DNA from 2 places in the Paenibacillus sp. 1182 genome. Region 1 is predicted to be linked to the other one. Evidence: predicted binding sites of a transcription regulator. Region 1 holds the regulator's gene; the other holds the start of a gene.

Region 1 (3,429 bases):
GCACCACGCCATGAAGATTCTCAATAATTTCCGCTTCGGTTTGTCCCAGTGTAATCTGATTAGATACCTGAAACAAATTTCCGACCGCTTCGCTGCCTTCACCGTAAATGCCGCGAACTGTAAGACCTACCTGTGAAACAGCAGACAATATACGATTGATTTGATGAGTCATGACTAATGCGGGCAAATGCATCATCACCGAAGCTCTCATACCTGTGCCGACATTCGTCGGACAACTGGTTAGAAAACCTCTCCGATCATCAAATGCATAATCAACATGCGCTTCAAATGCATCATCAATAACCATAGCGCGTTCCCAAGCTTCTCTAACCTGACATCCCGGATATAAGCACTGGATACGCAGATGATCCTCTTCGTTTATCATAACACTAACCGATTCATCATCGCTAATTAAGACAGCACCGTTACGAGATTCGTTCGCCAAATTAGGACTAATCAAATGCTTCTCAACCAGCACCTGCTTGTCGATCTCATCCAACTCGGATATTTTCAACGTATGAAAAGTACCAAAACCGTCTAAATCATCATACTGAAGGATATCCGTCAAGCGCTGAAGTGCTTCTTCCGACTGCTGATTGGTAGCAAGCATGGGAAAAGGCAGATGCTGCAAGTTACGCGCAATTCTTACTCGGCTGCTAATGACAATCTCCGAATCCGCAGCATCACCACGCATCCAGTCACTTAGCGGCTTCTCCGTAAACCGAATATTGGGCATTACGCATCCCTCCTACTCTTCACAAACTTTACTCTTCAGTCATTTCTTTTTCAAGCTCTCTGATTTGATCCCTAAGCTCAGCAGCTGATTCAAACTCTTCCTGTACAATATGCTGTTGCATCTCTTTTTTCAAATCGTCAATTTGCCGTTTAACCTTCAGTCGGCCACCAGTACGAACCGGAACTTTACCAACATGATTCGTACTGCCATGCACACGCTTGAACAGAGGGTCCAGACGATTACCAAAATATTGATAGCACGACGGGCATCCGAAACGTCCCAGCTTACTAAACTGTGCATAGGTCATGCCACAATCCTTGCATTGCAGGTTCTGCGGACCACTGTGGCCTGGTGACTGGCTCTTTGTACTGGAGTCAAAATCCAACATCCCCGACAGCAAGCTATGAATTGAAAAGCCGTTAGGTGTTCCAGGGATCATCTCCCCTTTTTCCTTCGCACACGTCTCACAAATATGAAACTCTGTCTTTTCGCCATTCACAATTTTGGTGAAATGCAAAGTTGCCGGCCGCATATTACATTCTTGGCACAGCATAAAAGCACCTCCTTCAATGTCAGGATTTAATACCCACCCTACATCCAAAAATTAGTCTCTATTCACACATTATTTGGTCGCCAGCAATGAGATCAGCATAGCCTTAAGCAATCTTGCTCGCAGTTGATCACGATAGGGAAGCTTCAGTAATAATGTATCCCTCGATAAAGCAGCCTTCATTAGATTAGCTTCCCTTTTGCTTAAAAAATGGGCTTCCTCTAACTGATAAATCAGTCCTTCTGCTGCTGATTGGCTAATTTCCTCCCCGATGCTCTGATGAAGATGTGTATGGATGGCATGCTGTGCGGGTAGCTGAATTCGCTGAATACGAATGTAGCCTCCACCACCGCGTTTACTTTCCACCACATAGCCTTTTTCCAGCGTAAACCGGGTGCTAATTACATAATTAATTTGCGACGGCACGCAGGAAAAGCGGTCAGCCAGATCATTACGCTGAATCTCCACTAAACCTTGGGGACTTTCCAGCAATATACTCTTCAAATATTGTTCAATAATATCGGAAACATTGCGCATTTCATCATCCTCCACTAACGGAAACGCAAGTATTCAAGTACATTTCACGCTCCACAGAGTCCGCCGTATATTGAACTTAACCAAACGGTAAAGTCACGAATCTAAGCTGTATTTAGGCTATTGCCTGTTCTACATTCATTGAAATGTACCGTTTTGTCTCTAGTGTGGCCTTTATTTGCGATTAATCATACACTTCTCTTATGTTCATAAGAGTCAGCTCCTAACTATACGCAAATCATTTCAATCCTCGTTTGCTTCTTTACTATCGAAATTACTTCATACGGCCAATCCATCAGCATAATACTTTTACAGAATCACACTAGGTTTGATTGACTTTGACTTTCTTTGACTATATTCACATTATAGCACATTATTCATTTTTGCCAAGGGGTCAATACCATTTTTCGCAATCTAATTATGTTTTATACAATACCATAAAAAAACTCTTCCCATTACAGAAAGAGTTTTGAAAATAATGATAACCACACAAGTTATATTCTCTGAAAGATGAGCTTAAAAGATCTAAATAGGCCTTTATCAGAAAAAATCTAATAAAAACGTTTGATTTACTGGTATTACGCGTTTAAGGGCAGACACAGACTCACTACTCCCTTCAATCCGCTCCCACTTATACAGATCATCAGCCTGCTGATAGCCAAGCATCAGAGTCGTCAGTGACTGAATCCCAAGTTTCAAGTCAGCTACTATGGCGTTTTCAGATGAATTGCTTATATCCACTCTCTCCAGATGTCCTTGCCCCTCCGTAGTAATCGTTAATCTCCATAATCCATCATTCCATGGAGCATACCGATCTGTCAGATCTAAGGTTAAACTTGTTTCCTCTTCAAGCTGTTCAAAAGGGTATCTTTCTACAAAAGCAGCTGCATCCACAATACGACCCATAAAATAAGGCACAGTTTCCTGTTGAATTCGTGGATCATCGAGTAAAAATGGTAAATTGTCATCTGCTGGAACGTAAATAAATTTGCCTTGGGTTATCATGGAGTCATGATTTGCAAAATAAGTCCATAAAGCCCGACGAGCCGTCACATTTTCATATACCAACTCATCACAATTCAACTGTTTATCTTCAATTTTGTATAGTGCATATCCCTGAGGATCGCCTGTTGCTGAGTAATATACCACAGTTCGATAGTTCTCATTTAAAATCCGCTCTTGCCACCATTCCTTATCTCGTACCAGCGTGCCATTATAACGAGATGCATACGCTTGATACACTTGGTCCAGTTCTAAAATATTTTTGATATCGCGTTTGACTGTACCCTCTGTTTTAAGTTTTGCGGGGAATTTTTCAATGGGAATGACGTACTTTTTGTATTCAATATACGTTTCCCATCCAAATTTACGATAGAAGGCAAAGGAGAATGGATGCAGAAAAGAAAGGCTTTGTCCCGCAGACTTCATCTCCTCAAGCGCATGCGTCAACAAGCGTGATACCATGCCACCGCGACGCTTCTCTGGCCATGTTGCCACACCAGCAATGCCTCCCATATCAAAAACCTGACCGTTTATGTATACCTGTAGCGGTAACAAAGTCAGTTTAGCATTCAAGTCATGTCCGTCGAATATTCCCCATGTTTGCTCT
Region 2 (3,429 bases), on a different contig from region 1:
ATACGTCCGAAACCATTAATACCAACTTTAACTGTCATGAGTGAGTTCCTCCCAAAGTTCGTTTAGTTTAGTTTTATATATTCAAGACAGACCCGAAAGCCTGTCAAGACAACACGATTCATAAATCCTATATTAATCATTTAAATAACGACTTACAATCTCAACAGCAGCGCCTTCGTCGGTGACCAGAATGTCTTCTTGCCCGAAACGCAGTACCGCATGAATAGCGGCCGCCTTGTTCTTGCCTCCAGCTACACCTAGAACCGTATCGGTACGCCTAATGTCCTCCAATCGGAGTCCAAGCGTCAGCATTCTGTGAACAACGACGCCATCTTCGTTAAAATAATAACCAAACGATTCGGCTACCGCCCCTTCACTGCTGATCTGGGCAAAGGTTTCGGGATCAAGTTTACGTCTATGTGCCATCGCTATGGCGTTGCCTATCCCGTGAATGATGATACGACTCTCGCGAATCAGGCTCAATATATCCTGAATGTTCGTATCTTCAAGCAAGGAGTTGTAAGCATGATTGCTGAGCAAATCCGGTACATGGAGCAGACGGTATTGAGCGCCGACCTTGCGAGCCATTGTGGAAGCAATTGTGTTGGCCTGCATTTCCATGCTTTCTCCCAAACCCCCGCGTGCCGGTACAAACCACCCACCCTTAAGGGGGCCATTAGAAGGCAATGCCAGTTGTTCCGCCACGTCTGCAATCGTCGTGCCACCTGTTACAGCGACCACATCCTCGTCGTCCATAACACTTAGCAACGCTTTTGCTCCAGCGCGCCCCAGCTCCTGCTTTGTTAACGGAGAAACATCCGAATCCCCTGGAACGACAACCACCTTCCTCAAACCATAGGCTTGACGAATCTGGTCCTCCAATTGGGACAGGCCGAACAAGTTATTCGCAATCGGCTCCAGCTGTTCCAGCAGATCCAGTCCTGCTTTGCTCACCTTCATGCCTACACTCTCAATCTCAATTAGCCCCTGAGCTTTAAGAAGATCGGTTTCGGCGCGCAACACGCGCTCGGTCATGTTCAGTGAAGCTGCCAGTGTTCTGCGTCCAACAACATCGGACAGCATAATCTGATGCAGGATCGTGTACCTTTTTTTCAAAACATCCATGAGGTCGGGCAGAAGCTGCTTCTGTATTTCTAATATCTTTCGCATGCTTTCCACTCCCGCACACTTCTAAGTTCTGTCTCTAACTGGTCTTAAAACGTCCCGGGATAACTTTTTAAGTCCCACGTATATCTTAACCAATATTTGCTCCATATGCAAGTCTATCTGAACCTATATTTCTCAACCATTTGTCTGAATATGCGCATTTAATAAAAGCTTGCAATTCACTGCTGTATATCATATAATCATCTTTGTTTCCAATTAGCTGTTTAATTAGTTAGTTGTTTGCATTGAATCAACTATGCGCCCGTGGTCCAACGGATATGACGTAGGCCTCCGGAGCCTGAGATCGAGGTTCGATTCCTCGCGGGCGCGCCATTTTAAATGAACGCTTAAATGCTTCTATATAATGTTTTAACCAATAAGAGCGCTGAGGGCTCTTTTTTTTAATCATTAGTTTGACTTTCTTTGACTTTTTGTTTGAAATTGTTTATCATGTGGTTAATACGGTAACAGTTTATAAATAAGGGACGTGTACTCGGCATGTCCACCAAATCCACTAACGATATTTAAGGGAGGTTTTTTGACGTGAGCTATGTTCCTATGGTAGTAGAACAAAGTAACCGCGGCGAACGCGCCTATGACATTTATTCCAGACTGTTAAAGGATCGCATTATTTTGTTAGGCTCGGACGTCAATGACGTTGTAGCCAACTCTATAATTGCGCAAATGCTGTTTTTGGCTGCCGAAGATCCTGAAAAAGATATTCACTTGTATATTAACAGTCCTGGCGGTTCCATTACAGCTGGTATGGCCATTTTCGATACGATGCAATACATTAAACCTGATGTATCTACGATTTGTGTAGGTATGGCGGCTTCCATGGGCGCGTTCTTGCTGAATGCAGGCGCCAAAGGTAAACGTTTCGCTTTGCCAAACAGTGAAATTATGATTCACCAACCTCTGGGTGGTGCACAAGGCCAGGCAACGGATATCGAAATCCGCGCACGCCGCATTCTGAAAATGCGTGATAAACTGAACCGCATTCTCGCAGATCGCACAGGCCAACCACTGGAACGTATTGAAAAAGATACAGACCGTGACTACTTCATGTCTGCTGATGATGCCAAAGAATACGGTATTATTGATAAAGTGCTAACTAGCTCCTCTCCAGAAGGTGTATAAGAGAAAAAATTTGCCTCTCGATAGCTGGTAAATGAAAAAGCTGCTCCGGATGTTATTATCCGGTAGGCAGCTTTTTTGCTTTATTGTTTTTTAGAGTATAGACAGTCCAACTTACTCATTTCTACTATTAAATCTGTCCCGCAAAAGGCTTTCCGCCTTGAGGCAGCAGTTGACCGAACGAGTAGGTAAACTCCGGAATTCCATACGCGTATGGCGCATAATCATACAAATCAAACACGATTGTTACTCCACTGTTCGTCACATAAAAATTCTGATCTGCCGCCAACTCTTTAAATTTACCGAATCCTTCACCAGCCTGAAGCGCATCGATTTTTTTCTTCAAATCAGCATTGAGGAACTTTTTGTAATTTGGATTCGCCTTCAATACGTCAGACAACTGCAGCAGTTTACCATCAGCGAGCGAGAACGTATATCCTTTACGTACCGTCATTCCATGTGCGCCACCCATATACGAGTAATCCTGCATAATCACACTTAGAATACCGTCCTTGTTATAGGCAATTGCAAAATCATTTTCGAAATCATATGGTCTTTCTGTTGTAGCCTCTCCCTCAGCCACCATCTTTTTGCCTGCTGCCAATATACCCTCTGCATGCTTTTTAAGCACATGGTTAATGGCCTGCTCTGCCTCAGGATTCAGCTGGCTGCCGCTGATTTGCGGATACTTAACTTTGTAAGATACCTTCGCATTACTCGAAGCTGGAAGTGTTTGAGACGCAATTGTGATCGGGTTTAGCTGACTTTTACTTAGCGTTACTGTCTTCTGAGCTGCGTTCCATTGAGCATCTATGCCTAGATAGTCTTTCAACAGACTCATAGGAATGTATAGCTTCCCAGCGATCTGTTTGGCATCCATACTACGTGTATTGATTCCATTGACGTTGACGTAGGCATCCGAGGAAGAAGCCATAATGTAAAGTTTATTGTACCCGCTACCTACGGTATAGGTCGTTGCTTTCGCATCATAGCTTACTGGAATCCCCAAGCTGTCACGCAGTGCGGCCACCGGAATCATTGTACTCCCGTTCACTTGAACACCTTTAGCGGGCAACGTTTTACCATTCCATTGGATAGTGATTCCTGGTTGCTGTGTTGCCGCTT

The links. The regulator CtsR, encoded in region 1, represses protease genes until heat stress. The targets are predictions, from matches to a motif close to ATGGTCAATAAAGGTCAAACA.
Region 2: clpP (ATP-dependent Clp endopeptidase proteolytic subunit ClpP) is a predicted target of CtsR. The motif match lies at 1,578-1,598, and genes of this name have one in related genera.

What each region holds. Positions count from the first base shown of each region.
Region 1 covers NZ_JAFICR010000018.1:376-3,804, reverse strand. The annotation lists gene mcsB (protein-arginine kinase McsB) at 1-736, opposite strand, end outside; gene mcsA (protein-arginine kinase activator protein McsA) at 765-1,289, opposite strand; gene JOD82_RS25840 (CtsR family transcriptional regulator) at 1,359-1,823, opposite strand; gene JOD82_RS25835 (GNAT family N-acetyltransferase) at 2,361-3,429, opposite strand, start outside.
Region 2 covers NZ_JAFICR010000012.1:25,193-28,621, reverse strand. The annotation lists gene gap (type I glyceraldehyde-3-phosphate dehydrogenase) at 1-38, opposite strand, end outside; gene JOD82_RS21880 (sugar-binding transcriptional regulator) at 133-1,170, opposite strand; tRNA gene JOD82_RS21875 (tRNA-Arg) at 1,426-1,500, shown strand; gene clpP (ATP-dependent Clp endopeptidase proteolytic subunit ClpP) at 1,711-2,307, shown strand; gene JOD82_RS21865 (PdaC/SigV domain-containing protein) at 2,435-3,429, opposite strand, start outside.